DNA from 4 places in the Streptomyces sp. NPDC002623 genome. Region 2 is predicted to be linked to each of the others. Evidence: riboswitches for the same ligand, from Rfam matches in the RefSeq annotation. Region 2 holds a riboswitch; each other region holds the start of a gene.
The links. Region 2 has a riboswitch for S-adenosylmethionine ahead of thrC (threonine synthase). Riboswitches for the same ligand answer to the same signal wherever they lie in the genome.

Region 1 (7,360 bases), on a different contig from region 2:
CTTGACGGTGAGCTTCTTGCCCTCGGACTCCAGCTTCTTCTTCCACTCCAGGAGGATCTTCTCCTGGTTGGTGCCGGAGCCGACGGTGACGGTCAGTCCGGCGAGGTTCTCGTAGTTGCCGTCGAAGTTCCACGTGTTGGACTTCTTGACCTCCCAGCCGAGGTTGTCCTGGCGGTAGGAGGCGAACTCGTACTTCTTCTTGCGCTCCTCGGTGTCGGTGATGTTCGAGAAGCCGACGTCGACCTTGCCGCTGTCGATGCCGACGAAGAGGTTCTCCCAGGTGAAGTTCTTCGTCTCCGGCTCGAGGCCGAGGACCGCGGCCACCAGACGGCCGAGGTCGGGCTCGGCCCCGGTGAGGGTCTTCTGGTCGTCGCCGACGTACGCCAGCGGGGCGAAGCCGGAGGGCAGGGCGCCGATGCCGATGTTCAGCTTGCCGCTCTTCTTGATGGCGTCGGGCAGTTCGGCGCTGATGGACTTGACCTCGGAGACCTTCAGGGCGGTCTCCTTGGCGGCGCCGTTGGACACCCGGCCGACGGTCACACTGCCGGCGGAGCTGTCGGTCGTGGTGGCGGCCTCGCTGTCACCACCGCAGGCGGCGAGCCCGGTGGCGAGGGTGGCGACCGCGGTCGCCGCGGTGATGCCGCGAATCAGGCTGCGTCGGGTGAAGTGGGCAGACATGGCCGTCCTTTGTGACTCAGAGGGTGGTGAGGGTGTGGCGTGAGGGCGTGGCGTGGGGGGAAGTCGTGGGGCGCGTCGGTGTCAGAGCACCTTGCTGAGGAAGTCCCGCGTCCGCTCGTGCTGCGGTCGGTCGAGGACCTCGCCGGGCGGGCCCTGTTCGACGATCTTTCCTTCGTCGATGAAGACGACCCGGTCGGCGACCTCGCGGGCGAATCCGACCTCGTGGGTGACGATGACGAGCGTGGTGCCGCTGGTCGCCAGGTCCTTGATGACGGCGAGGACCTCGCCGACGAGCTCGGGGTCGAGCGCGGAGGTGGGTTCGTCGAAGAGGATGACGCCGGGGCGCAGCGCGAGGGCGCGGGCGATGGCGACGCGCTGTTGCTGGCCGCCGGACAGCTGCCGGGGGTAGGCGCCGGCCTTGTCGGCGAGGCCCACCCGGTCCAGGAGTTCGCGGGCCAGTTCCAGGGCGGCGGGCTTGGCGAGTCGCCCGGTGGCAACGGGGGCGGCGGCGACGTTGTCCAGCACGGTCAGGTGCGGGAAGAGGTTGAAGTTCTGGAAGACGAAGCCGATCCGGCCCCGCTGGGTCAGGATGGCCCGTTCGCTCAGCTCGCGCAGCCGGTCGCCGTGCCGGCGGACGCCGATCAGCTCGCCGTTGACGCTGACGTAGCCGATCTCGGGCTTCTCCAGGTGGTTGATGACCCGCAGCAGGGTGGACTTGCCGGAGCCGGACGGGCCGAGGATCACGGTGACCTCGCCGGGCCGCACGGTCAGACTCACCCCGTCCAGGACGCGGTGGGCGCCGTACCACTTGTGCACGTCGTGCACCTCGACGGCGGCGGGCACGACCGCGGCGATGGCGGCGCTCTGCACGGTCTCGGTGGTCATACGGCGGCCTCCCGGCGGATGCGGGCCCGCAGGTCGGTGAGACCGGTCCGCAGTTTCTGCAACGGCGTCGGCGGCAGGGAACGCGTGGCGCCCCGGGCGTAGTACCGCTCGACGTAGAACTGGACGACGGAGACGAGGCTGGTCAGGATCAGGTACCAGACGGTGACGACCAGCAGCAGCGGCACGATGTCGCCGGGGTACGTGGCCCCCATGGTCTGCGCGGTGCCGAACAGGTCGAGCAGCGACACATAGAAGACCAGCGAGGTGGACTTGACCAGGCCGATCAGCTGGTTGACGTAGTTCGGCGTGATCGACCGCAGGGCCTGCGGGAAGACGATCTTCCAGAACTGGTAGCGCTTGGGCAGGCCGAGCGCGGCGGCCGCCTCGTGCTGGCCCTGGTCGACGGAGAGGATGCCGCCGCGGACCACTTCGGCGGCGTAGGCCGCCTCGTTGAGGCTGAGGCCGACGACGGCGATCACCATGTCGGTGGCCAGCCGGGACTCGTCGAAGCGGAAGAACGCCGGGCCGAAGGGAACCCCCACGCTCAGGGTCTGGTACAGGGCGCTGAAGTTGTAGAGGAAGAGCAGCACCACGATCAGCGGGATGGAGCGCAGCGCCCATACGTACGTCCAGCTGACCGCGCGCAGCACCGGGCTCCTGGAGAGCCGGGCGAGGGCGAGCAGGATGCCGCCGAGGAGGCCCAGCACCGCGCTGTAGGCGGCCACTTCCAGGGTGATCAGCAGTCCGTCGAGGATGACCGGCCGCAGGAACCAGTAGCCGAAGCGGTCCCACTGGTAGAAGGGGTTGGAGATCAGTCCGTGCGTGAACTGCGCCACCAGGACCAGGACCACGGCGGTGGCGATCCAGCGTCCGGGCTTGCGCAGCGGCTGGACGCGCTGGGCGGTGAGCTTCGCCGGCGGGACGTCGACGGCGGGTGCGGCCTCGGCGAGGGTCACGGCACCTGGGGGTTCACTCATGAGGGGCTCCGGCGGAAGTCGGACACCCCGGGTCACGGCAGCCGTGCGTGGCCGGACGCGCTTCGGCGGGGCGGCGGGGGCCGCTCCGGGGGCGCGAACAGGGCATGGCGCACGGATGCGTACAGGAGACCGGGGTGGGGCGGACAACGGCACACCGCTCGGGCGGTGTTCGTCAGGAACGCGGCGGCGGGGCTGCGGTGCGAGGGGTTCGTTCAGCCCCGACAGCGGGCACGGCCCGGTGCGGTACACAGTGCGCTGTTCACACGCAGGAGGTCGACGGCGCGGTTGGCGACGAGGATGTCGAGGTACGGCCGTACGCAGCCCCGGGGGCGGCGGGGCGCCGTCCGAAGAGCTGCGTACATGTCCGTCACCGTCACTGTTCCGGCCCCTGAGGGGCCCTCGCGCTTACCGATACGTCATTACCGAAACGTCGGTCCGGTCGTCACCTGGGGCACCCCACCGCGGAGCGAGGGTTGCCGGTCAGCTAGCCAGGGCTTGTCGCTGACGCTCATGACCGTTCTGGGCCGTAAGTAAGACAGTTGCCCGAACGAATGTCAACGGCGGTCCAGTGGATGGACCGGGTCAGGGCCGGTTGACCTGCGGTCGGACCGCCGAACCGTCCGCTGCATGGGTCTCCCAGTCCAGGATCTGGACAGCGGCGCCGGCGGCCTCCAGGCCCTGGCAACGGGCGTGGTGACGGCGGGCGATGGCGTCCAGGTCGAGGTGGGCGCTGAAGGCCGGGTGGGCGGCCAGCCGGCGGGCGTAGGCCCACAGGGCGGGGTGGTCGGCGATGCGGTGCACGGCGGCCGCGTCCAGGTGGTAGCGGTGCACGGTGTCGAGTTGGACCAGGGCGACCCACAACTCAACGTCGGCTGCGGTGATCTGATCGCTGATCAGATGGGTGTGCACACCGAGGCCGCGCTCCAGCACGCCGAGCGTGTCGAGCAGCGTCTCGAGGGCGGCGGCGCGCTCGGCCTCCCCGGCGTCGACCGCTCCGGCGCGCTGGGCGGCCGCCTCGATGCCCTGTGCGCACATCCGCTCGACGGCCTCGATCTGCGACTCGGCGCCGCACGGGTACAGCGTGGCCCGACCGCCGCCGAACCTGCGGGCGAGGTCGCGGGCGATGTCGGGGCCGTGGCTGCTGACGATGCGCCCGGACCAGTCGTCGCTGAGCACCGGCGCGAGGGCCGGTCCGCGGTACCGGTGCGCGCTGGCGTCGTACAGCGGGCGCAGCGCGCTGTGGCCGCCGTCGGGGCTGTCCGGGACGGCGGGCAGGAAGGTGACCGGACAGGCCTTCTCCAGGCCGAGGAGGCTGTGGGTGACGGCGATGCGCAGACAGTCGGGGTCGGCCGCGGCCAGGTGGAGGCGGTAGCGGCGCGGCACGGCGTAGTGGCCGCTGCGCGCGTCGCGGCCGATCCGGCCCCGGAAGACGGGTGCGGGCCGGGCGGACGGGTGGGCGGCGGCCAGTGGTGTGACGGACATGACTCTCCCCGGGGCGGGGCGCGCAGCGACGGTGCGCGCGGCGGCGGATACGACGTCGAACAGGGAGGTGTGGACCTCGTCCGTGCGCGCCGGGTGCGGCCGTGTCCGGGGGACACCGCCGGTGCGGTTCGGCGCGGGGACGGGCCCGGCTCAGCCCTGGGAGCTGATCGCGCTGCAGACGCGCTGCAGGTCGATGTGACGGCGGGAGGTGAGAAGGGGCGAGGACCACGCCGTGCGGCTCGCTCGGCCGCTGATCGGCTTCCGTCGCCCCATTGGCTCTACCTTCCCTACCTGTTCACTAGGATTCCCGGTTCGAGTGTCGATCCGCCCCGACCGCCCGTCAAGAGGGCGTCCACCTGGTGAGTACCCGGGACAGCACCCGGGGACTCGGGGCCTCAGTCGGAGGCGGGCAGCGCCTTGGGGGCCTTGACGGTCAACGGCTCGCCTCCGTAGGTCAGTCGGCCGGCGCCGGACGCGGTGCAGAGCAGTTCGAGGGTGTCGGCGGCGTCCACGTACCGCTTGCCGATGAGTGTGCCGGGGGTCTCCCCGGCGGCCGGCCCGGCGGGGACCTGCGCGGCAGGGACCATGGGGACGCCGCCGCATTCGACGACGCCCGTCGTGCCCTCGGGGGCCCGGATGACGATCACGCGGGTGGTGCCGCCGGCGACGGCGAGCTGGTCACCGGGGCGCGGGGTCGGTGCGGGGGACGACGCCATTGTGCGGCTCTCCTTCTGCTGGTTCTGCCGGGGGTGCGGGTTCCGCCGAGGGCGCGGGGGTGACCGAGGGCGCGGGGGCTGCAAGGGGTGCGGGGGCTGCAAGGGGTGCGGATACGGCCTGGGGTGCCGGTGCGGCCTGGGATGCGGGCGCGGCCTGGGATGCGGAGGCGGCCTGGGATGCGGGCGCGTGTGCCGGAGGGGCGGCGGGCCACTGGCCGGTGAGCCGCTCGCCCAGTCGGTCGAGCTCGTAGGACTGGCGGGCGAGCCAGAAGCGCAGGAAGCCGGTGAGCGAGTAGCGCAGGAACAGCGCGCCGCCCACCAGGGCGGCGGCCACGCCGCCGAGGCCGAGGGCGAGCGCGTCGCCCTGGCCGAGGGCGGAGTCGGTGGCGTGGGCGAGGGGGAAGGCGAGGCCGCCGAGGACCAGGCCGAGCAGCATCAGCAGCCCGCCCAGCCGGAGCCAGAGCGCGGCACGGGCGGTGGCCGGGTCGGGGATCTTCAGCTCGGCGAGGGTGCGGACGAACCGTTCCGCCCGGTCGGCGCTGTCCGCCTGGTCGGTAGTGGTCATGGGGCGCTCCCCAGGTAGTAGGACGAGAGTTCGGCGTGCAGCGAGCTGTCGGGGTGCCCCTGCCACTGGACCCGGCCGCGGACGACGACGGCGGCGTGGTCGGCGATCTTCAGCACGGCGGCGGCGAACTGCTCGACGACGAGGACGGCCACTCCCCGGCGGGCGATCTCGGCGACGAGCTCGTACAGTTCGGCGACGACCAACGGGGCGAGTCCCATGGAGAGTTCGTCGAGCAGCAGGACCGCGGGGTCGGTGGCCAGGCCCCGGGCCAGGGCGAGCATCTGCTGCTCGCCGCCGGAGAGGGTGCCCGCGTGCTGGGCGCGGCGGTTGCCGAGGACGGGGAAGCGGGCGTACGCGCTCTCCTCTATCTCCTCCCGGCCGCGGCCGGTGAAGGTCATCATCAGGAGGTTCTCGCGGACCGTGAGGTTGGGGAAGACGCCGCGGCCCTCGGGGATCAGACAGACCCCGGCGCGGGCCAGGTCGCCGGGCCGGACGCCGGTGGCGTCGCGGCCGCCGAACAGAAGGCGTCCGCCGCTGGGCGGGTGGACGCCGGAGGCGACCTTGAGGACGGTGGTCTTGCCGGCGCCGTTGGGTCCGAGCAGGGCGACGACCTGGCCGGCGGCGACCGCGAGGTCCACGCCGTGCAGGACGGTGATGCCGCCGTAGGCGGCCCGGACGCCGGCCAGCTCCAGCAGCGGCCGGACGGTCGTCGCGGGGGTGGGCTGTGCCTCGGGGGCGGCCCCGGTCGTCGTCATGTCTCCCCCAGGTAGGCCGCGAGGACGGTCGCGTCGCGCCGGATGCGGTCGGGCGGTCCGGCGGCGACGACCGAGCCGAGGTCGAGGACGTGGACGTCGTCGCAGACGGTCATCACGAGGCTCATGTCGTGTTCGACGAGGAGTACCGCGACGCCGTCGGCGGCCAGCGCGCGCAGCAGGGCGGCGAACCGCTCGGTCTCCTCGGCGTCCTGGCCCGCAGCGGGTTCGTCGAGGAGCAGGACGCGGGGCTTGAGGACGAGGGCGCGGCCGACCTCGACGAGGCGGGCGACGCCGGTGGGCAGGGCGTCGGCGGGGGCGTCGGCCTGGTCGGCGAGGCCGAGCCGGGCCAGGACCGCGTCGGCCGTGCGGGCCGCGTGCCGGCGTTCGGGGCCGAGTTCGGCGGCGACGAGGAGGTTGTCGCGGACCGAGAGCCGGCCGAAGAGCTCCAGGTGCTGGAAGGTGCGGGACATGCCGCGCCGGGCGCGCCGGGCGGGGCCTTCGCGGGTGATGTCGCGGCCGTCGAGCCGGACCCGGCCGGTGCGGGGTCGGCGCAGACCCGAGACGACGTCGAACAGGGTGGACTTGCCTGCCCCGTTGGGGCCGATGAGCCCGGTGACCCGGCCGGCCTCGGCGGTCAGGGAAACGGCGTCCAGGGCGCGGCGGCCGCCGAAGGAGACGGTCACCTCCTCAGCCTGCAGCAGTGGCACGGCTCAACACCTCCTCGTCCTCGGGCCGCCAGGGGCGGCGCACACCCCACCACTCGGGCGGCGTGTCAGGGGGCGGCCGTCGACCCGCCGCGGCGCGGATCCGCAGGGCGGTGGCGGCCGCGAGGGCGACGGCCAGCAGGAGCCATCCGTCGGCCGCCTCGATCGCGGCGAGCAGCCAGCAGGCGGCGAGGACCGTGCCCAACGCGCCCAGCAGCAGCCGGTCCTGGGCCAGCGGCGCCCATTCGGCGCGCAGCCGGGAGATGACGCCGGCCGGGCTGCTCGCGAGGCCCATTCCGGCGAGGGCGATCAGCAGCGCGGACAAGTCCTGTGCCCAGGGGCCGAGTTCGCCGAGCGCCTGGGTCGGCACCACGAACGCGAGGCCGGCGAAGAGGCCCGCGCCGACCGAGCCGAGTCCGGCGATGACCGCGATCAGGAAGATCGGCAGCCCGGCGACGAGGTTGAACTGCTCAGCGGTGACCGTCTGCAACTGCATGCCGTAGAGGGCGCCGCCCAGGCCCGCGAGTCCGGCCGACAGCGCGAAGACGGCGACCTTCGCACCGAGCAGCCGGCCGCCGAGGGTGGCGTAGGCGGCCTC
Region 2 (7,360 bases):
CCGGTCGCGAGACGGACCATGTCCGCCTGCGGCCCCTTCTGACCCTGCGAGATCTCGAAATCGACCCGCTGACCCTCTTCCAGGGTGCGGTAGCCGTCCATCTGAATCGCGCTGTAGTGGACGAAAACATCCGCACCACCGTCGACCGCGATGAAGCCGTACCCCTTCTCCGCGTTGAACCATTTGACGGTGCCCTGAGCCATGCCTAACTCCCCTATTACTGGCCCTTGCACAGATCCACACTTCGCGGATCCGGGTCAGACCTCACCCCCCAACGATTGGGGGCGTGCGCCGGAACGCGTCGACCGCGGCTGAATGTATCTGTCCAACTGCCCTCTGCAACAGGTCACTTGGACGAGAATTCTGGACGCAATGGATCCGGAATGTGGCGAGAATTCGCCTGAATTCAGGGCAAGTCGGGCCCCATGAAAGCCACAAAAGCCGCGAAAGGTATACACACTTTGGCTGCTTCTTATCGGGCACGGGGCAGAAATCAAAGACTCCGGATCCGGTGATCCGGACCGGGTTCCCCAACTGTACCGCGCTCAACCACACTGAATTGCCCCCTCCGCTTCTATCGCGGAGAGGGCAATTCGATGAACGCTCGGTAATCGCTGTTACCGACGGTTACTACCAACGGGTACTGAACAGCGGTCAGTCACTGCCCGGCCGCCGCCCGGCCGCCGCTCAGCCGCCCGCGACCGCCGGGATGATCGAGACGCCGGCGCCGTCCGGAGTCGGCGTCTGAAGCCCCTGCTCGAAGCGGACGTCGTCGTCGTTGACGTACACGTTGACGAACCGACGCAGCTTGCCCTGATCGTCGAGAACGCGGGCGGCGATGCCGGTGTGGTTCTTCTCGAGGTCGGCGATGACCTCGCCGAGGGTCGCCCCCTCGGCCTTCACCTCGGCCGAGCCGCCGGTGTAGGTGCGCAGGATGGTGGGGATGCGGACGGTGACGCTCATGACTTTCGACCTCCGGTCAGGTGGAGCGCCCCGCGGGGGCGCGGGGCAGTGACTAGCCGAGACCCGCGTCGCGGAACGACTCGAGGTTGGGGCGGATCGTCGCGGTCAGTCCCGTGCCGGCCACCGCGTCGAGCGTCTTGAGACCGTCGCCCGTGTTCAGCACGACCGTCGTGAGCGTCGGGTCGAGCAGACCGTTCTCGATCAGCTTGCGCGTCACACCCACCGTCACTCCACCGGCGGTCTCCGCGAAGATGCCCTCGGTCCGCGCCAGCAGCTTGATCGCGTCGACGATCTGCTCGTCCGTCACGTCCTCCACCGCACCGCCGGTACGACGCGCGATGTCGAGCACGTACGGACCGTCCGCCGGGTTGCCGATGGCCAGCGACTTGGCGATGGTGTTCGGCTTCTGCGGACGGACGACGTCGTGCCCCGCCTTGTACGCGACGGACACCGGGCTGCAGCCCTCGGCCTGAGCGCCGAAGATCTTGTACGGCCTGTCCTCGACGAGCCCGAGCTTGATCAGCTCCTGCAGCCCCTTGTCGATCTTCGTGAGCTGCGAGCCGGAGGCGATCGGCACGACCAGCTGGTCGGGAAGCACCCAGCCGAGCTGCTCGCAGATCTCGTACGCCAGGGTCTTGGACCCCTCCGCGTAGTACGGCCGCAGGTTGACGTTGACGAAGCCCCAGCCCTCGCCCGCCGGGTCGCCGATGAGCTCGGAGCAGAAGCGGTTGACGTCGTCGTAGTTGCCCTCGATGCCGACGAGCTCGCCGCCGTAGACCGCGGCCATGACGACCTTGCCCTGTTCCAGGTCGTGCGGGATGAACACGCAGGAGCGGAAGCCGGCGCGGGCCGCCGCGGCGCCCACCGCGCCGGCCAGGTTGCCGGTCGAGGAGCACGAGAGGGTGGTGAAGCCGAAGGCGCGCGCCGCCTCGATGGCCTGCGCGACGACGCGGTCCTTGAAGGAGTGCGTCGGGTTGCCGGAGTCGTCCTTGACGAAGAGCTTTCCGGCGTCGACGCCCAGCTCACGGGCGAGGTTGTCGGCCTGGACGAGCTTGGTCCAGCCCGGGTTGATGTTCGGCTTGTCCGCGACGTCGGCCGGGACCGGCAGGAGGGGCGCGTAGCGCCAGACGTTCGCGGGTCCCGCCTCGATGCGCTTGCGGAGCTCCTCCGTGTCGTAGGAGGAGAAGTCGTACGCGATCTCGAGCGGGCCGAAACACTCCTCGCAGGCGAAGACCGGCCCGAGGGGCACGCGGTGACCGCACTCACGGCAGTTCAACGCCGCGGCGGGACCGAGGTCGACGGCCGAGGCGGAGCTGGAGCTGGAGGCGGAGGAAACGGTGGATTCGGTTGCAACGTTCTGCGCAGCCATGTGAGGGGAGGCCCTTTCTCCTCATCTTCCTCACGACGCACTTCGCCGTGAGACGGATTTGGCACCTTCCCGAGCCGGGAGCCTCACCACGACGACGTGGTCAGACCGGCTGGAGGGTTGCCGGGGCTTCATCGGGCCGTATCCCTCTGCCCCTCTGGATGAGCGGTATTCGGTTGTTGATCTCAATGAGTGCGTTGATCTCATTGAACCGTGGACGACCTCGGACATGCGATGGTCATCCGCGTTGTTCAAGACTGTAACCGAAGCCCAGGATCGTTGAGATAGTCGTCCGAACCGCGAGATGTACGCGAGATGTGAGGAGCCGCCGTGCTGGAAGAGGTCGAGCGCTGGCTGGCCACCCGCTCCTGGTCGGGGACCGATCGCCCGCTGCACCGGATCCTGGCCGCCAAGCGCGCCACGAACCAGTCGGTGTCCGTGGTGCTGCCCGCGCTGAACGAGGAGGAGACGGTCGGCGACATCGTCGCGATCATCCGCCACGACCTCATGCAGCAGGTCCCGCTCGTCGACGAGATCGTGGTCGTCGACTCGGGATCGACCGACCGGACCTCCGAGGTCGCCGCGGCGGCCGGAGCCCGGGTCGTCCACCGGGACGACATCCTGCCGCGCATCCCGGCCGTGCCCGGCAAGGGCGAGGTCCTGTGGCGCTCGCTGCTCGTCACCGGCGGGGACATCGTCTGCTTCATCGACGCCGACCTGAAGGAGTTCTCCTCCGACTTCGTCTCGGGCATCGTCGGCCCGCTGCTGACCGACCCCGGGGTGGACCTCGTCAAGGGCATGTACGACCGTCCGCTGGGCGGCGCGGCCGGCCAGGGCGGGCGGGTCACCGAGCTGATGGCCCGGCCCCTGCTGAACATGCACTGGCCGCAGCTGGCCGGGTTCGTGCAGCCGCTCGGCGGCGAGTACGCGGCCCGCCGCAGCCTGCTGGAGCAGCTGCCCTTCCCGGTCGGCTACGGCGTGGAGCTGGGCATGCTCGTCGACGCCCTGCACCTGGTGGGCCTCGACGCCCTCGCCCAGGTCGACGTCGGCGTCCGCAAGCACCGCCACCAGGACGGTCAGGCCCTCGGCCGGATGGCCGCGGCGATCTACCGCACCGCCCAGCTCCGGCTGGCCCGCGGACACCTGATCCGCCCCTCCCTCACCCAGTTCGAACGCAGCCCGGACGGCTTCGAACCGCGCACCTACTCCGTGGACACCGAGGAGCGGCCGCCGATGGCGGAGATCGCGGAGTACCAGTCCCGCAAGGTCGCGTAACACCGCACACCCGTTGTATACGTCCTGGCCACACAGGGCGACCGTACGTTTGAGCGTTTCCGGAGCGGGCTAGGTTGAGGTCTATGGCTACCACCGGTGGAGCTGCTCAGGTCCTGGTCGCGTCCAACCGCGGCCCGGTCTCGTACACGGTCGACGAGGGCGGCTCGCTGCGCGCGAAACGCGGCGGCGGCGGGCTGGTCTCCGGCCTGTCGGCCATCGGGCCGGACGCGGGCGCGCTGTGGGTGTGCTCGGCGTTGTCCGACGGCGACCGGGAGGCGGTCCGGCGCGGGGTCGGCGAGGAGGGCGTGCGCATGCTGCCCATCCCGGCCGATGTGCACGCCGACGCGTACAACGGCATCGCCAACTCGGTCCTGTGGTTCGTCCACCACCTGCTCTACCAGACCCCGCTGGAACCGGTCTTCGACGCGGAGTTCCGCCGCCAGTGGGCCTCGTACGAGACGTACAACCACGCGTTCGCGCAGGCCCTGGCGGAGGAGGCGGCGGACGGCGCGGCCGTCCTCGTCCAGGACTACCACCTGTGTCTGGTCCCGGGGATGCTCCGCGCACTCCGCCCCGACCTGCGGATCGCGCACTTCTCCCACACGCCGTGGGCCCCCTCGGACTACTTCGGCCTGCTGCCCGCGGACATCCGCGAACAGCTGCTGAGCGGCATGCTCGGCGCGGACCGCCTGGGCTTCCTGACCCACCGCTGGGCGGACGCGTTCACCGCGTGCTGCGCGGAGTACGCCGGCGGGCCGGGGAAGACGCAGGTCGGCGTGCACGGCCTCGGGGCCGACGCCGACTTCCTGCGGGAGCGCTCGCACCGGGCGGACGTCGAGGAACGGATCGCCGCCCTGCGCGAGGAGATCGGCGGCACGGACCGGAAGGCGATCGTCCGCGTCGACCGCACCGAGCTGTCCAAGAACATCGTGCGCGGGCTGCTGGCCTACCGGCAGCTGCTCGACGACCACCCGGAATGGCGCGAGCGGGTCGTCCACGTGGCGTTCGCCTACCCCTCCCGCCAGGACCTCGCCGTCTACCGGGACTACATGGCCGAGGTGCAGCGTCTGACGGACGAGATCAACTCCGCGTACGGCACGCCCGGCTGGACGCCGGTCCTGCTGAACCTCAAGGACGACTTCGCCCGCTCCCTCGCCGCCTACCGCCTCGCGGACGTCGCCCTGGTCAACCCCATCCGCGACGGCATGAACCTGGTCGCCAAGGAGGTCCCGGTCGTCTCCGACGAGGGCTGCGCCCTGGTGCTGTCCCGGGAGGCGGGGGCGTACTGGGAACTGGGCGAGGACGCGCTCGTCGTCAACCCGTACGACGTCCTGGAGACCGCACGGGCCCTGTACGAAGGGCTGACCATGAAACCGGAGGAGCGGGCCGAGCGCACGAAGCGGCTGTCCGCGGCGGCGACCGCGCTCCCCCCGGCCCAGTGGTTCCTGGACCAGCTGAACGCCCTGCGGGAGGCTCCCGGGGTTCAGCCGAGCTGAGCGGCCAGCTCCCGCAGCAGCGCCACGACCCCGGCGGGCCCGTCGACGACGAGGTCCGCGCGCTCCGCGAGTTCGCCGACCTCGGTACTGCCGCTGCACACCAGCAGCCCGGGGACGCCGTCGGCGCGCAGTCGCTCGACGGCGGCGAAGGCGGGCAGGTCGCCGAGGTCGTCACCGGCGTACAGGACGCTCCGCGCGCCGGTCTCGCGGACGTGCTCCAGCAGGGCCATGCCCTTGTCCATGCCCGGCGGGCGCAGCTCCAGGACCATCCGGCCGGGCTCGACGATCAGTCCGTGCCGGACCGCGAGGTCGCCGAGGGGCGCGCGCAGCGCTTCGAACGCGGCTTGGGGATCGGCGGCGCGACGCGTGTGGACGGCGACGGCCTGGCCGGCCTTCTCCTCCACCCACACGCCCGGCAGGTCCCCGGCCGCCGCCAGGACCCGCGGGAGCTCGGCGCGGACGGCGGCGACTCCCGGGTGCGGGGCGGGGGCGCTCAGGGCGCCGGTGCGCGCGTCCCAGCGTTCGGCTCCGTAGAGCCCGAGGACGGTGAGCTGCGCGAGCCCTGCCACCCCGGCGAACCCGCCGTGCCGTACGGCGACCTCGGCGGGCCGCCCGGTGACGACGGCCACGGCCGCGATCTTCGGTGCGAGGGCCGCGAGCGCGGGCACGGCGTCGGGGTGCGCCCGGGCGTCCTCGGGGTTCTCGACGATCGGGGCGAGGGTGCCGTCGAAGTCGAGGGCGACGAGGGTGCGGGAGGGTTCGGCGAGGATCGCGTCGAGTGCGGTGCGTCCGGCTGCGGTGGTGGGTGCGTGGATGCCCATACGGCGACGATATCCACGCCCCGGACTCCACGTGCCGGCGATCGCGTCAGCGATCGGCTCGCCTGGTGTCCCGCACCCTTCTCAGCCTGTTCACCGTGACCGGGTCGTGGGCCAGGGCCCGGGTGTCGTCGAGGAGGGCGTTGAGGAGCTGGTAGTAGCGGACCGGGGACAGGTCGAGTTCCTCGCGTATCGCCCGCTCCTTCACGCCGGGGCCGGAGAACCCGCGCCGCTCCAGGGCGAGGATGCGCCGCTCCAGCGCCCCCAGCCCGCCCGCGTCCTCCGCCTCGTCCGCTCGCTGCTCCATACCCGCAAGGTAACGCGCACGACTGACACCCGGCCCGGTCGGCTCACTCGCCGGAGGCGCTCTCCAGGGTCGTGGCCGTGGTCTGGAGCTCGCCCAGCACATCGGCCGGGTTGCCGTTCGCAGCGACGGCCTGGCCGATCCGCTTCTTGATCTCCGCGCTGACCTTCGCCCAGGAGGTCCGCCCGACGGGGTAGGACTCGGAGAGGGCGAGTTCCTCCAGGAACGGCTTGAGGTCGGCGTCCTCCTTGGCCGAGCCCATGACCTGGGAGGCGGAGTTGGTGACCGGCAGCAGGTCGTACTCGCGGGAGAAGTCGAGCACGTTCTCCTCGCTGTAGACGAAGTCGAGGAAGTCCCCGATCTGGTCGCCGTGCCCGTTCTGCTTGAACGCGGTCATCCAGTCGGCGACGCCCAAGGAGACCTTGCTCGGGCCGTCGAGGCCGGGCATCGGCACCATGCCGAACTCGACGCCCTTGGCCTCGGCCGCCTTCATCAGCGAGGGGTGCCCGTTGAGCATGCCCACCTCACCGGCGGCGAACGCGGTGAACGCGGTGGCCCGGTTGAGCTTGCCGGGCGCGACCGGCCCGGTCAGGCCCTTGCCGACCAGGTCGTTCTTCAGCCAGTTGAAGGTGTCGACGTTCTCGACGGAGTCGATGCTGTAGCTGCTGACGGTCTGGGAGTAGCCGCCCCCGCCGCTGAGCAGCCACTGCAGGGTCTCGGCCTGCGCCTCCTCGGAGCCCAGGGGCAGGGCGTACGGGTACTTCACGCCCTCCTCCTTGAGCGCCTTCGCGTCCTTGGCCAGCTCGGCCCAGGTGGTCGGCGGGGTGAGCCCGGCCTTCGCGAAGAGGGTCTTGTTGTAGAACAGCAGGCGCGTGGAGGAGGCGAACGGCATGCCGTACTGGATCCCGCGCACATCGCCCGCGTTGGCGAGCTGGGACACGAAGTCGGCCTCGACGGGGATGGAGAGGACGTCGCCGACCTTGTAGAGCAGGTCGTCGGCCGCGTAGTCGGCGTACGAGCCGATCTGGGCCATGTCGGGGGCGTCGCCCGCGTCGACCATCGCCTTGACCTTGGCGTCGACGTCGTTCCAGGAGTACACGGTCACCTCGACGGTGACGCCGGGGTGCTTCTTCTCGTA
Region 3 (7,360 bases), on a different contig from region 2:
TCGATCTTCGTGTTCCCGATCGGCCACCTCAGCGCGCTGAACTTCGCGCTGGGTCTGACGCTGGGCACGGCGCTGTTCACCATCGGCGCCGGCGCGGTCCACTGGGCCCGCACCCTGATGTCGGACGTGGAGGTCGCCGACGACCGGCACCCGATCGCGGCCGAGCCCGAGGTCCGGGCCAAGGTCCACGCGGACTTCAAGCAGGGCGCCAAGGAATCGGCGATGGGTCGGCGCAAGCTGATCCGCAACACGATGTTCGGCGCGCTCACCCTGGTGCCGCTCTCCGGCATCGTCCTGCTGCGCGACCTCGGTCCGCTGCCCGAGGACAAGCTGCGGCACACGCTGTGGTCCAAGGGCAAGCTGCTCGTCAACATGAACACGAACGAGCCGCTGCGTCCCTCGGACGTCGCCGTCGGTTCGCTCACCTTCGCCAAGCCCGAGGGCCTGGAGGAGCACGACGAGGAGTTCCAGAACGAGATCGCCAAGGCGGCCCTGATGATCGTCCGGCTGCAGCCGGACAACATCAAGGACAAGCAGGAACTCGACTGGTCCTACCAGGGCATCGTGGCGTACTCGAAGATCTGCACCCACGTGGGTTGCCCGATCTCGTTGTACGAGCAGCAGACGCACCACGTGCTGTGCCCTTGCCACCAGTCCACCTTCGACCTCTCCGACGGTGCCCGAGTGATCTTCGGTCCCGCCGGTCACGCCCTGCCGCAGCTGCGCATCGGTGTGAACGACGAGGGCTACCTCGAGGCGCTCGGCGACTTCGAAGAGCCCGTCGGTCCTGCATTCTGGGAGCGCGGATGAGCACCACAGAGAAGACAGAGTCCCGCGAACGCGGGAAGGCGCCGGCCGGCGAGCGAGTCGCCGACTGGGCCGACGGCCGGCTGGGGATCTACTCCCTGGCCAAGGCCAACATGCGCAAGATCTTCCCCGACCACTGGTCGTTCATGTTGGGCGAGGTCTGCCTCTACAGCTTCATCATCATCATCCTGACGGGTGTGTATCTGACGCTGTTCTTCCACCCGTCGATGAACGAGGTGGAGTACCACGGCAGCTACGTCCCGCTTCAGGGACAGCTGATGTCCGAGGCGTTCAGCTCGACCCTGCACATCTCCTTCGACGTGCGCGGCGGTCTGCTCATCCGGCAGATCCACCACTGGGCGGCGCTGATCTTCCTCGCCGGCATGTTCGTGCACATGATGCGCGTGTTCTTCACGGGCGCGTTCCGCAAGCCGCGTGAGATCAACTGGCTGTTCGGCTTCCTGCTGTTCGTCCTGGGCATGTTCACCGGTTTCACCGGCTACTCGCTCCCGGACGACCTGCTCTCCGGCACCGGTGTCCGCTTCACCCAGGGCGCGATCCTGTCGATGCCGATCGTCGGCACGTACATCTCGTTCTTCCTCTTCGGCGGCGAGTTCCCGGGTCACGACTTCGTGGCGCGGTTCTACTCGATCCACATCCTGCTGCTGCCGGGCATCATGCTCGGCCTCGTGGTCGGCCACCTGATCCTGGTCTTCTACCACAAGCACACGCAGTTCGCGGGCCCCGGAAAGAGCAACAAGAACGTCGTCGGCATGCCGCTGCTGCCGGTGTACATGGCCAAGGCCGGAGGCTTCTTCTTCCTGGTCTTCGGTGTGATCGCGGCCATCGCGGCGATCGCGCAGATCAACCCGATCTGGGCCATGGGCCCCTACCGTCCGGACCAGGTGTCGACCGGCGCCCAGCCCGACTGGTACATGGGCTTCGCCGAGGGTCTGATCCGCTTCATGCCGGGCTGGGAGATCAACATCTGGGGTCACACGCTCGTCCTGGGCGTGTTCATCCCGCTGGTGCTCTTCGGCGTGGTCCTCGCGGCGCTGGCGATGTACCCCTTCATCGAGTCCTGGGTCACCGGCGACAAGCGCGAGCACCACATCCTGGACCGCCCGCGCAACGCGCCGACCCGGACCGCGCTGGGCGTCGCCTGGGTCACGATGTACATGATCACGCTGGTCGGCGGTGGCAACGACCTGTGGGCCACCCACTTCCACCTGTCGATCAACTCGATCACCTGGTTCGTCCGGATCTTCTTCTTCGTCGGACCGGTCATCGCGTACATCTTCACCAAGCGGATCTGCCTCGGCCTGCAGCGCCGGGACCGGGACAAGGTGCTGCACGGTCGCGAGACCGGCACCATCAAGCGCCTGCCGCACGGTGAGTTCGTCGAGATCCACGAGCCGCTCAGCCAGGAGCAGCTGCACACCCTCACCGCGCACGAGCAGTACGTGCCCGCCGCGATCGGCCCCGCGGTCGACGAGAACGGCGTCGAGCGCAAGGTGACGGGCTCCGAGAAGCTGCGCGCCAAGATCAGCGGCGCGTACTTCGGCGAGGACCAGCAGATCCCGAAGCCCACCGTCGAGGAGTACAAGGAGATCACGAGCGGCCACGGCCACCACTGATCGCTTGCGGCGTCGCCACGCCCGCGCAACGGGCCCCGTCCGGTCTTCGGACGGGGCCCGTTCCCGTGCCCACGGGCTGGATAGGGTGGGGACACACTCTTCTACGAGAGCCCTAGAAGATCGTTACGACACCCAGGAGCGGCTGATGAGCGCTGTGACCCCCGCTGGAGGCGACACCGCGGCGGGCCGTTCCTGGCCCGAGGTCCTGAACAGCCTGCTGTACGGCCACGACCAGGACGCCGACGCCACGTTCTGGGCGCTGGACCGGATCATGCGCGGCGAGGCGACCGATGCGCAGATCGCCGGGTTCGTGGTGGCGCTGCGGGCCAAGGGCGAGACCGTCGAGGAGATCAACGGGCTCGTCCGGGCGATGTACGAGCACGCCAACCTGATCGAGGTGCCGGGTCGGACCGTCGACATCGTCGGCACCGGCGGCGACGGCGCGAAGACGGTCAACATCTCCACGATGTCGGCGATCGTCGTGGCCGGCGCGGGCGCCACGGTCGTCAAGCACGGCAACCGGGCCGCGTCCTCCGCGTCCGGCGCCTCGGACGTCCTGGAGAAGCTCGGCGTCAATCTGGAGCTGACGCCGCGGCGGGTGGCCGAGGTGGCCCAGGAGGCCGGGATCACCTTCTGCTTCGCGATCAAGTTCCACCCGGCGCTGCGTCATGTGGGCGCGGCCCGCGGCCAGTTGGGCATCCGCACGGTGTTCAACGTCCTCGGCCCGCTGACCAACCCGGCGAAGGTGCGGGCCCAGGCGGTCGGCGTCGCGGACCCGCGCATGGCGCCGGTCGTCGCGGGCGTCTTCGCCGAGCGCGGCAACTCGTCCCTGGTCTTCCGGGGCGACGACGGCCTCGACGAGCTGACGACGACGGCCACGTCCCATGTGTGGGTCGTCCGCGACGGCAAGGTCGCCGAGGAGAGCTTCGACCCGCGTGACGTCGGCCTGGAGCTGGTCCCCGTGGAGGCCCTGCGGGGCGGGGACCCCTCGTACAACGCGGAGGTCGCCCGCCGTCTTCTGGAGGGCGAGCCGGGCCCGGTGCGGGAGGCCGTGCTGCTGAACTCGGCGGCCGCGCTGGTGGCCCTCGACCCGGGCAGCGGAACGCTGGCCGAGCAGATCCGGTCCGGAATGGACCGGGCGGCCGAGTCCATCGACTCCGGCGCGGCCAAGCGGACGCTGGAGCGCTGGGTCGCCGCCAGCAACAGGTAGTTCCTCAACGGACGGTCGTCCCGCGATCCGGACACGGGTTGCGGGACGACGATCACATCGCGTACGTTCCTTTGTCAGGTCATGAGTGACAGTCAAGAGGCCCCGGCCGACTGTCCGGCAACCCTCCGTCCGTGGCGGGGTGCCCCGGGTGAAGACCAGGCTGTGCACAACAAGGTGCACGGCAAGCGCGGATCCCTCACACGCTTCTGAGAGCGTGCGGCCAGGGATCCTGGTCATCGAGGGAGCCTTCTGTGAGCAAGCGAATGCGATAGGGCGCAGAGCCCCGCTTCCGCGTACCCCTTTTCACTTTTCCCTTGCCTCACACGGGAGTTCCGTCATGTCCGTTTCCGTCTCCACCGCTGCCTCCGTCCAGACCGTTTGTGCGCCTCTGCCCGTTCTGGGGCGGGATGTGACCGTCCCGCTCGTCACGGGCGGCGAGGTCGCCTACGCGGCGCTCGACTACGCGGCCAGCGCCCCCGCCCTCCAGCGCGTCTGGGACGACGTGGCGGCCTACGCCCCCTACTACGGCAGCGTCCACCGCGGCGCCGGCTACCTCTCCCAGCTCTCCACCGACCTGTTCGAGAACGCCCGCCGGACGGTCACCGAGTTCCTGGACTGCCGCCCCGACGACCAGCTGATCTTCACCCGCTCCACCACGGACTCCCTCAACCTGCTCGCCGCGGCCCTCCCCGCCGACTGCCAGGTCTTCGTCTTCGAGACCGAGCACCACGCCTCGCTGCTGCCCTGGAAGGACGCCCGGGTCACCTACCTGGACGCCCCGCGCACCCCGCGCCAGGCCGTGGAGACCCTGGAGCGCGCCCTCGCCGACCGTGACCCGTACGGCCCGGCCCTGGTCTGCGTGACCGGCGCCTCGAACGTCACCGGCGAGCTGTGGCCGGTGCGCGAGCTGGCGGCGGCCGCGCACGCCCACGGCGCCCGCATCGTCCTGGACGCCGCCCAGCTCGCCCCCCACCACCCGGTGTCGGTGCGGGACCTCGACGTCGACTGGGTCGCCTTCTCCGGCCACAAGCTGTACGCGCCCTTCGGCTCCGGCGTCCTGGCCGGCCGCGCCGACTGGCTCCAGGCCGCCGACCCGTACCTCGCGGGCGGCGGCGCCAGCCGCAAGGTCACCCGGCGCGAGGACGGGGGAGTGGACGTGGAGTGGCACGAGAGCGCCGCCCGCCACGAGGCCGGCTCCCCGAACGTGATCGGCGCGTACTCCATCGCCGCGGCCTGCAAGGCGCTGACCGAGGCCGGCTTCGAGGCGCTGGTGGCCCGTGAGCAGTACCTGATCGAGAAGGTACGGGCCGGTCTGGCCGAGGTGCCGCAGGTCAGGGTGTTGTCCCTGTTCGGCGACGACGCCCCGCGGGTGGGCGTGATCTCCTTCGTCGTCGAGGGCTGGAACAGCTCCCACTTCGCCGCCGCCCTCTCCGCCGAGTACGGCATCGGCGTCCGGGACGGCCTCTTCTGCGCCCACCCGCTGGTCCGCACCCTCCTGGGCGGCGACCTGCACAGCCAGGGCGAGTGCGGCGCCCCCGAGGCGGCCCCCGGGGAGAAGTCCCTCAACGCCATCCGGGTGAGCTTCGGCGCGGGCACCCCCGACGAGCACGTGGAGCGCTTCGTGACCGCCGTACGGGAACTGGTGACCGACGGCGCGCGGTGGCAGTACCGCACGCAGGACGGCCGCTGCGTCCCCGCGGTGTAGGGCGCCGGCGCCGGGGCCTACTCCAGGCCGATGGCGAACGCGGCCTCGAGGTCGTGCTGGGAGTAGGTGCGGAAGGCGACGTGCGTGTCCGTCCCCTCGACCCCCGGGATCTTGCTGATGCTCCCGGGGATGACCTCCGCCAGGTCCTCGTGCTGCTTCACCCGGACCATGGCGATCAGGTCGTAGGTCCCGGTCACGGAGAAGACCTCGCTCACGGAGTCCAGCGAGGCGATCCGCTCGGCGATCTCGGGGATCCGGTCCACGCTGGTCTTGATGAGGACGATCGCGGTGATCACGGCTGGTTCTCTCCCTCGGGGGCCGTTGCTGGGGCGGCCCTCACTCTAGTCGCCCGCCCGTTCCCCGCCGCCGTCCTGCCCAGGCCGCCCTTCGGGCCCCTTCTGTGGCCGAAACGGGCCCACGCGTAGACGAGCCCCAGGCCGAAGCCCACCACATGGGCCAGGTAGGCCACCCCGGGCCCGGCGGTGGCCCGGCCCGCCGCCACCCACTGCAGGGCCGCCCAGAAGGGCAGCACGACCCAGGCGGGGAAGCGCAGCGGCAGGAAGAACAGGAACGGCAGGAGGCTGGTCACCCGCGCTCGGGGGAACAGGTACAGAAACGCGCCGAGGATCGCCGAGATCGCCCCGGAGGCCCCGACCAGGGACTGCGCGGAACCGGCGTTGGCGGCGGCGTAGCCCAGCAGGGCCAGATAGCCGCAGCCGAGGTGGAAGAGCGTGAACTCGACGCGGCCCATCCGCTCCTCGGTCATCGCCCCGAAGACGTAGAGGAAGAGCATGTTGCCCAGCAGATGCACCCAGCTGCCGTGCACGAACAGGGCCGTGGCCGGGGTCAGGGCGGCCCGTGGGGAGCCCGCGAAGAGCTCGGCGGGCACCACGCCCCAGCGCCGGAAGTAGGCCCGCTGCGCGGCCAGCAGCTCGTCGCCGGTGCCGTAGCCCGGATTGAAGCCCGAGGCGGGGCCGATGACGAAGATCAGGCAACACACGGCGATCAGTCCGTAGGTCACCGGCGCCGAGGGTTTGCGGACCGTCCTGCCGACCGTTCCGCTCCAGTTGCTGATCATGGATACAGAGCATGACGGAACAGGACGCACCAGCACAGACCGCCTCGCCGCCGGGCGGGCGCGGTGATCGGATGGGCGGCGAGTACGCGCCAGGCCGTAGGGTTACGAGCCATACGCGCGGGGGAGCCTCCGGCCCGACCCCGACACTGGAAGTACGACACTAGAAGGAAGCGGAAAGTCACGATGACGGTTCCCCTGCCGACCGCCACGACGCGGTGGCGCTGCACGCTCTGCGGCAACCTCACGCGGTTCGACGTGACGCGCTCGTCGAAGGTCGTCGAGTACGTGCACCTCGACCTCGCCGGTGAGCCGAAGGTCGAGGAGCGCGAGGTGGTCAGTGAGACCATCGAGACGGTGCGGTGCCGCTGGTGCAACGCCGTGGACCAGGTGGAACTCGTGGATCGGCCGGGCGCCGGCTCCTGACGGGAGCCGGCCCCGCACAGGTATTGGGGTGTGACGGATGGTGGAGAGCGCAGGCGGGGGGCCGGGCGACGGCGCCGCCGAGATGCTCGACCGTCCGCTGCCGGACGGCGTGCGGCGCAGGGTCGTCACGATCGTGTCCGACGGCTTCGGCGGACTGACCGTCGGCGAACTGCCCGCCCAGCTGCGCCAGTACGCGCGGTTCGCGCCGAACCGGCGGGCCAAGTTCGCCGGCAACGCGATGGCCGCCGCGCTGGAGACCGATCCGCTCTTCCGGCAACGCATCGCCGAGAAGTTCAGAGAAGCCCAGCCGGAACTCTCCGGCGCTCTCGACTCCGGCTCGCCGACCCCGGCCGCGGACCCGCTCGACGTGGCGGCCGCGGCCTATGTACTGCGGCCCACGGGCTGGGTGAAGCTGGTCACCGCGGCCGGCGAGGAGGCCCAGCGGGCGGACGCCGAGCGCGCCGACGAGGAGAGCCGGGCCGAGCTGGAGCGGCTGCGCG
Region 4 (7,360 bases), on a different contig from region 2:
CCAGGATCTCGACGGCGGCCGCCGGCGCGGAGCGGCGGGTCGCGAGCCCGTGGATGCGCAGCACCTCGGCGACCTGTTCGCCGATGCGTTTCACCGGGTTGAGCGAGACCGTCGGATCCTGGGGAACCAGGCCGATCTGCGCCCCGCGCACCGTGCGCAACTCCCGTTCGGACAGCGCGGTGAGGTCGTGCCGGCCGAAGCGGACCGTGCCCGCGTCGATGCCGCCGTTCGCCGCCAGCAGCCGGATGATCGCGTGGGCGGTCGTGCTCTTGCCGGATCCGGACTCGCCGACCACCGCGGTCACCTCGCCCGGCCGGACGTCGAGATCCACCCCTCGCACCGCCTGCACGATGCCGCCGCGGGTGCGGTACGACACCGACAGGCCCCGCACCTCCAGCAGCGGCGCGTCCTCGGCAACGGCCTCTTTCGTCACGGCTGCGCCCGTCTCTCGCTCGTTCTCGTTCCCGTGGGTCACCGGGCCGGTCATCGCTGCCCGGACCATTCGCCGTCGAGGGCTCGCGCGAGGCGGTTGGTGGCCAGCCCCGTCGCGGCGATCGCCAGTCCGGGCAGCGCCGTGAGCCACCAGGCGTTGGCCAGGTAGTTACGGCCCTCGGAGATCAACGTGCCCCACTCCGGGGCCGGCGGCGGAGCCCCGTAGCCGAGGAAGCTCAGCGCCGACACGGCGAGGATGGCGGCGCCGAAGTCGAGGGTGGCCAGCACGATCACCGGGCCCGCCGCGTTGGGCAGCACATGCCGGCCCAGCACCGAGTACCAGCGCGCCCCGCACGAGCGCGAGGCCTCGACGAAGACCGCCTGCCGCACCCGCAGCACCTCCGCCCGGGTCACCCGCGCGAACTGGGCGACGCTGGCGATGCCCACCGCGACCGCCACCTTCACCGTCCCGTAGCCCAGGGCGGTGACCAGGGCCAGGGACAGGAACAGCGCCGGGATCGAGAGGAGCACGTCGACGAACCGCATCAGCACGTCCTCGACCCAGCGGCCCACGAACCCGGCGACCAGGCCGATCAGCCCGCCGACCACGAACGCGACCGCCACCGCGATGAGGGTCGCCTTCAGCGACAACTGTGCCCCGTGCACCACCCTGGAGAACACATCCCGCCCCAGCTCGTCGGTGCCGAACCAGTGCGCGCCGCTCGGGCCGCGGAAGTTCTCCGACGGCACCCCCTGCAGCGGGTCCCGCGAGGTGAACAGCCCCGGCCAGAACGCGGCCAGCACCACCAGGACCAGCAGGAGAACCGAGACCACCAGGCCGGGGCGGCGCACGAGGAACCGCAGGAACCGCCGCGGTCCGGCGCCGCGCCCGAGCACCCGGGCGTCGCCGCCCGGTCCGACCGGCCGCGCCGTGCCGAGCGTGGCGTCGGCGGAGCGGTCATCGGCAAAGACGCCGTCGGCGAGGGTCTGGCTCATGCCGGACTCACCTTCCTGTTCCTGCTCGAGGCCACCACGATCCGCGGGTCCAGCAGCGGATAGACGAGGTCGACGATCAGATTGGCGGCGACGAAGATCACCGCGCCGAACACCACGACCCCCTGGACCAGCGGGATGTCCTGGACCGTGACGGCGGCCGCCGTCACCCGGCCGAGGCCGTCGCGGGAGAACACCGTCTCCACGACGACCGACCCCGCGATCAGCTGACCGGCCAGCAGTCCGACGACCGTCAGCGCGGGCAGCGAGGCGTTGCGCAGCGCATGCCGCAGATGGATCCGCAGCCGCCCGGCGCCCTTGGCCCGCGCGGTCTCCACATAGGCCTGGTCCAGCGCCGTGAACAGACTCTTGGACAGCACCTGAGCGACCAGCGCGCCGGTCGGGATCGCGAGGGTCACCGCGGGCAGCACCAGACCGCGCAACCCGTCGTTGCCGAACGCCGGGAACAGCCGCAACCGGAACGAGAACAGCTCCACCAGCAGCAGTCCGACCCAGAACGTGGGCACCGACACCCCCAGCGGGGGCAACGACAGCAGCAGCTGCCGCAGCCACCGCCGGCTGGTGTAGGTCGCCAGCACCGCGAGAGAGCCGCCGCCCAGTACCGCGAGCAGCAGCGCCGCCCCGGTCAGCTGAAGGGTCCCCGGCAGCGCATCCGCCAGGCTCGAGGTCACCGGCCGGCCGGTGGAGATCGAGTCGCCGAAGTCCCCGCGCACCGCCCGGCCCAGGTAGTCGGCGTACTGCGCGAGCACCGGCTTGTCGAAGCCGTACTGATGCCGGAGCGCGGCCAGTTGGGCCGGATCGACCTGCCCGGTGTCCGCTCCGGCGCCGGCCATCGCCGACACCGGGTCACCGGGCAGGAAGTCCAGCACGAGGAACGCCACCGTGTAGGCCGCCCACAGCACGCCGATCGCCTGCGCGACGCGTTTGACGACATAGAGACGCATGGCGGCCGTCAGCCGATCCAGGTGTCGTGCAGCTGGATCCGGCTGGAGGCGTCGAAGTCGAGACGGTGCACCTTCTTCGACACCCCGAGCTGGGTCTGCAGCTCCACCACGGGGACGACATAGGCGTTCCGCACGAGCAACTCCTGGGCCTGGACCACCAGTTGCTTCCGCTCGGCGGTGTCGGCCGTCGCCGCCTGCTCGCTCAGCGCGGTGTCCAGGGGGCCGGCGGACAGCTGGTAGAAGTTGGCCAGACGGGTGGAGAACGAGCTGCGCAGGATGTCCGGGTCGGCGCGGGTCACATTGCCCCACACCACATCGAAGTCACCGGACTGCAGCGTCGGCGCGAACTGGGTGACCGGCAGCTGCTTGAGCACCACACCGATGCCGACGGCCTTGAGCTGCTGCTGGATCAGCTCCAGCGAGGGCTGATTCGTGGCCGCGTTGGGGAACCACGAGACGGTCAGGCTGAGCTTCTTGCCGTCCTTCACCCGGATGCCGTCGCCGCCGGTCTTCCAACCCGCCGAGTCCAGCAGGGACTTGGCCTTCGCCGCGTCCAGGGTCAGCTCCGCGCCGAGGTCGGAGTAGTCGGGGGTGGTGTGCGCCAGGATGCTGGTCGCGGGCTCGGTACCGGTCGGGAACACGGTGTCCACGACCTGCTGCCGGTCGACGGCGTACGAGATCGCCTGCCGTACCCTGACGTCCTTCAGCGCCGGCCGGGAGTTGTTCAGCCCCAGGTTGAACACCACCCCGGGATTGGCCCGTTGCTGAAGGTCCACCTGGCCGCCGCTCTTCAGCGCCGACTCGTTGGACCTGCCGACGCCGCTGATCGCGTCCACCTGCCCGGACTGGAGGCTCCCGGTGCGCACACCCGCCTCCGGCACCACCTTGAACACCAGCTTGTCCAGGTACGCCTCGCCCTTCTTGGTCCACAGCGCGGAACCCCACGCGTACCCGGCGCGCCTGGCCAGGGCGATCGACTGGTTCTGCACGTAGTCCTTCAACACGAACGACCCGGAACCGACCACGCCCTGACTGCACTTGTCCTGCGGGCTCTTCCGCACGCTCGCCGACGACTCGATGCCCAGCGAATGCGTCGCCGTCGCCTGGAGGAACTGCGCGTTGGGCTGCTTGAACGTGACCCGGACCGTGAGCGGATCGACCACGGTCGTGCTGTCCACGCCGCTCAGATACCCCTGTGCCAGCGTGCCCAGGGCGCCGAGCTTCGGCACCGCGTCGAAGTTGTCCTTGACCACCTGGGCGGTCAGCGCCGACCCGTCGCTGAAGGTGACGCCCGATCTCAGATGGAAGGTGAAGGTCGTGGCGTCCGCGCTGATGTCCCAGCTCTTCGCGAGCCAGGGCACGATCTTGCCGGTCTTGGGGTCCTGGTCGGTCAGGGAGTCCACGATCTGGCGCAGCGAGTAGATCGTGTCGTTGCTGCCCACCTGCTGGGGGTCGACGCAGCCGGCGTCCGACCCGACGGCGAAGGTCAGCGTGCCGCCGGAGCGGGCCTGGCCGCCGCCGCTGCTCGAACTGCCGTCGCCGCCCGCCGAGCAGGCGCTCAGCAGCACGCCGCTCGTCACGAGCACCGCGAGGGCCGCCCACCGGGTGGGCCGGGAATCCGTACGCGCTATCACGGAATGGTTCTCCTACTCCGAAGCCGTCGCGCACGTGCCCGTTCAGAACGTCCGGGCAGGGCGACGCAGGGGAAGTCGACTGCGAGGGGAAAGAGGAAGGAAAGGGGAGGAAGGGAGGGAGGCGTGGGATCGCCGGAGCCGCCGACGGCGGACGTCGGCCGCGGAGGTGACGTCCGGTCAGCCGCTGCACACGGGCGTGCGGAGACGAGCCGTCGGGAGGCGCTGGGGAGGGGCTACAGGGAGGTGCTACACAGACAGCCGGCGAAGCGCTGGAGATCGATGTGGCGCCGGCGCGAGAGTCCGGAGAACGCCGCCGCGGCGGCGAGAGAGGCACTCAGACTGCAGTCGATCCGCACGGTGGTCCTCCCCTCTCAGGCCCCGGTGCCGGGGCCGCGCGCTTGCAGGGTCGTCGACCCCGCCGGGCTTTCACCTGGAGCACCCCACCGCGGAGGAGGGTTGCCGGTCAGCAAGCCAGGGCTTGACGCTGACACTCAATGCCACTCGCGATCGTACGGATCACTTCCTTGACCCGTCAATATCGCAATATCGTCGTCCAAATGCCGGACGTCGGCATCGGACGGCATGGACAGGCCGCTGACCTGCGGCGACGCCGGACACCGGGCGGCCACCCGGCGTGGACGCGGCCTGTGATCCATCGTGAACGGGAGTGCCGGTGCGGCGTCCCGATGAGTTTGCCGACGCCCACAGGTCTACCTACCGACCGGGACGACCAACTCATCAGGAGTAGCCATGGGCCTCATCGACATCGAGCTGTTCGCGACCCTCGACCTCGTCGGGCAGTCGCCCGGCGGCCCCGACGAGGACCCCGCGGGGTTCCCGTTCGGCGGCTGGCAGGCGCCCCTGCTGGACGAGGTCGCCGGGGCGCAGATCGGCGCCGCTTACGAAGGCACGGACGCCCTCCTGCTCGGCCGGCGGACGTACGACATCTTCGCCGCCTACTGGCCGCACCAGAAGGGCGGCGAGGACAACGAGATCGCCACGCTCTTCAACAGCGTCCCGAAGTACGTGGCCTCCCGCGGCAGGCCCGACCTCTCATGGGCCGGGTCCACGCAACTCGGCCCGGACCTGGCCGGCGCGGTGCGCGAGATCCGTGACCGGCACAAGCACATCAAGGTCGTCGGGAGCCTGAACCTGGTACAGACCCTCCTGCGCGAGAAGCTCTTCGACCGTCTCGACCTCTGGGTGCACCCGATCGTGCTCGGCGTCGGGAAGAAGGTGTTCGACGGTGGCGCGGTGCCCACGAACATCACGCTCCTCGAACCGCCGGCGGCAAGTCCGAAGGGCACCGTGTACCTGCGCTACGGGCTCTCCGAAGGCACGCCCCGCACAGGGGACATGAGCGCACCCGATCGCGGACTCGGGCAGGACGACTGAAGCCGCCCCGCGCCGGGCGGGTCCGGGGCCCGCACACCGCATGCGTCGTTCACAACTCCGTCCCATAACCTCGTCCATGGAGACGTCGGATGCCACGTGCATCCACTCCTGGGAGGCGATGGTGCTCGGAAAGGACATGCGGCTGCTCGTGGGCGCCGCGATCGTGGCCTGCGTGGTGCTCGTCGGCTCCAGGGCGCCGAGCGGCGCGCCCCGAGCCGGGGCGCCGCCCGTCGACGCCGTCCGGGACGTCGTGCCGAACCGGGTCATGACGTGGAACATCTGCAACCCCTGCGAGGAGAGCAACGCCGACCGGGCGGCGGACATCGCCACGTACGCGCCCCAGGTGATCGGCCTGCAAGAAGCGTGCGTGCGTGACGTCGAGCGGATCCGGGACTACCTGAAGGACCGCTACGGGCTGGTCTACCACGTCGAGTACGGGACGGTTCTGCAGAACTGGGGCCGCTGTGGGGGAGCGCCGTGGAGTCCGGGGGGCTACGGCCAGGCGCTCCTCTCGGCGGCGCCGATGACGGACCCGGTCACGGTCGAATACCCCGACGGCGGATCCGAGGACCGTGGGTACATGGCAGTCACCACCCGTGTGGACGGCCGCTCCGTCCGGGTCTTCAACACGCACCTCGCCGAACGGCGTCAGGAGTCGGTCCGAGCGGGCCAGGTCGGCGTACTCGCCGCGGCCGTCGCCCGGCACGACCGCGCGATCGTTCTCGGCGACTTCAACGCCGTGCCGGACGCTTCCGAGCTCACCGGGATGTGGGAGCTGGCCGCGGACACGGACCCGAAGTGTCATCCCCCGACCACCGGAACCTGCGAGCCGACCACCGACTGGCAGAGCAAGTTCGACTACGTCTTCCTGCGAGGCGTCGTCGCGCTCGAGCACGGTGTGCACCCGACCGAGCACTCGGACCACAACCTGCTGCACACCGACCTGGACCTCGCCCAGAGCGTGGGCAAGGGCGTCGAACCGCGAGCGGCGGAGTAATGACCGGTCGGTAACCTGCTGGGCATGACTACTGCTGCCCTCGAGCCGCGCGCCGGTCGACGTTGTAACCACCCCCTCAACTCCCTGCACGCGACGCACTACTTCGCGCCCGAACTGGGACGGGAGCTGGGTGCTCTCGGGATCACCCATCCCCAGGCCGTGAACTTCGCCGCGCGGGCGGCCGCGCTGGGGGCGGTCGGGGCCGGCGCGGTGACGGCGACTTTCTACAACTACCAGCACGACCTCGTGGCCCGGCACGTGCCCGCGGTGTGGTCGATCGCCACCCCCGCGGACGTGCTCGCGGCACGCGCGCGTGCCGTCGACGCGACGCTGCGGCGGCTGCTGGGCGAGGAGGTCCTGGCGTCCGCGGAGATGGCGGAGGCCGCACGGCTGGCGTTGCGCGCCGTCGAGGCCTGCGGGCGCAGCGCCCGGCCGCTGTACTCGGCGCACGCCGACCTTCCCGTCCCCGACGAGCCGCACCTCGCGTTCTGGCACGGGGCGACCCTGCTGCGCGAGCACCGGGGCGACGGGCACCTGGCCGTGCTGATGTCCGCGGGCCTCGACGGGCTGGAGGCGCTGGTGACCCACACCGCCACGGGCAGGGGCATGACGCCGAAGTGGGTGGTGACCACCCGTGGTTGGACCCTGGACGACTGGAACGCGGCGACGGCCCGCCTGCGGGACCGCGGGCTGCTGGACGGCGCCGGCGAGCTCACCGAGCGAGGCGTGGCGCTCCGCGAGGACATCGAGCAGGAGACCGACCGCCTGGACCGGGCTCCGTACGAGCACCTCGGCGCGGAGGGCGTGGCCCGCCTGACGGCTCTGGGGGCGACGTTCGCCAAGGCCGCGGTGGCGGCGGGAGCGTTTCCGGCGGATCTGCTCGGCAAGGCCTGAGGCGGCCGGGTGGGGCTGACGCGGCCGGCCGGGGTCGGCCGGGCTGGCCG

Region 1: it holds a riboswitch for S-adenosylmethionine, as region 2 does, so the genes downstream of both, ACWD4O_RS34160 (amino acid ABC transporter permease) here and thrC (threonine synthase) in region 2, are expected to answer to the same signal.
Region 3: it holds a riboswitch for S-adenosylmethionine, as region 2 does, so the genes downstream of both, ACWD4O_RS06875 (aminotransferase class V-fold PLP-dependent enzyme) here and thrC (threonine synthase) in region 2, are expected to answer to the same signal.
Region 4: it holds a riboswitch for S-adenosylmethionine, as region 2 does, so the genes downstream of both, ACWD4O_RS37550 (putative leader peptide) here and thrC (threonine synthase) in region 2, are expected to answer to the same signal.

What each region holds. Positions count from the first base shown of each region.
Region 1 is NZ_JBSFWB010000024.1:4,098-11,457, forward strand. It holds gene ACWD4O_RS34150 (ABC transporter substrate-binding protein) at 1-678, opposite strand, end outside; gene ACWD4O_RS34155 (amino acid ABC transporter ATP-binding protein) at 760-1,563, opposite strand; gene ACWD4O_RS34160 (amino acid ABC transporter permease) at 1,560-2,540, opposite strand; SAM riboswitch class IV at 2,937-3,056, opposite strand; gene ACWD4O_RS34165 (glutathione S-transferase C-terminal domain-containing protein) at 3,123-4,022, opposite strand; gene ACWD4O_RS34170 (hypothetical protein) at 4,418-4,738, opposite strand; gene ACWD4O_RS34175 (hypothetical protein) at 4,701-5,303, opposite strand; gene ACWD4O_RS34180 (ABC transporter ATP-binding protein) at 5,300-6,058, opposite strand; gene ACWD4O_RS34185 (ABC transporter ATP-binding protein) at 6,055-6,765, opposite strand; gene ACWD4O_RS34190 (branched-chain amino acid ABC transporter permease) at 6,746-7,360, opposite strand, start outside.
Region 2 is NZ_JBSFWB010000007.1:127,541-134,900, reverse strand. It holds gene ACWD4O_RS14980 (cold-shock protein) at 1-203, opposite strand, end outside; gene ACWD4O_RS14975 (MoaD/ThiS family protein) at 688-963, opposite strand; gene thrC (threonine synthase) at 1,016-2,332, opposite strand; SAM riboswitch class I at 2,351-2,497, opposite strand; gene ACWD4O_RS14965 (glucosyl-3-phosphoglycerate synthase) at 2,660-3,604, shown strand; gene ACWD4O_RS14960 (alpha,alpha-trehalose-phosphate synthase (UDP-forming)) at 3,688-5,100, shown strand; gene otsB (trehalose-phosphatase) at 5,088-5,921, opposite strand; gene ACWD4O_RS14950 (DUF3263 domain-containing protein) at 5,968-6,225, opposite strand; gene ACWD4O_RS14945 (ABC transporter substrate-binding protein) at 6,269-7,360, opposite strand, start outside.
Region 3 is NZ_JBSFWB010000003.1:253,492-260,851, reverse strand. It holds gene qcrA (cytochrome bc1 complex Rieske iron-sulfur subunit) at 1-810, shown strand, start outside; gene qcrB (cytochrome bc1 complex cytochrome b subunit) at 807-2,444, shown strand; gene trpD (anthranilate phosphoribosyltransferase) at 2,590-3,654, shown strand; SAM riboswitch class IV at 3,732-3,848, shown strand; gene ACWD4O_RS06875 (aminotransferase class V-fold PLP-dependent enzyme) at 3,992-5,359, shown strand; gene ACWD4O_RS06870 (Lrp/AsnC family transcriptional regulator) at 5,377-5,655, opposite strand; gene ACWD4O_RS06865 (rhomboid family intramembrane serine protease) at 5,652-6,437, opposite strand; gene ACWD4O_RS06860 (hypothetical protein) at 6,621-6,860, shown strand; gene ACWD4O_RS06855 (NYN domain-containing protein) at 6,898-7,360, shown strand, end outside.
Region 4 is NZ_JBSFWB010000030.1:52,330-59,689, reverse strand. It holds gene ACWD4O_RS37570 (dipeptide ABC transporter ATP-binding protein) at 1-487, opposite strand, end outside; gene ACWD4O_RS37565 (ABC transporter permease) at 484-1,428, opposite strand; gene ACWD4O_RS37560 (ABC transporter permease) at 1,425-2,390, opposite strand; gene ACWD4O_RS37555 (ABC transporter substrate-binding protein) at 2,399-4,024, opposite strand; gene ACWD4O_RS37550 (putative leader peptide) at 4,258-4,380, opposite strand; SAM riboswitch class IV at 4,414-4,523, opposite strand; gene ACWD4O_RS37545 (dihydrofolate reductase family protein) at 4,775-5,419, shown strand; gene ACWD4O_RS37540 (endonuclease/exonuclease/phosphatase family protein) at 5,496-6,416, shown strand; gene ACWD4O_RS37535 (SCO6745 family protein) at 6,441-7,310, shown strand.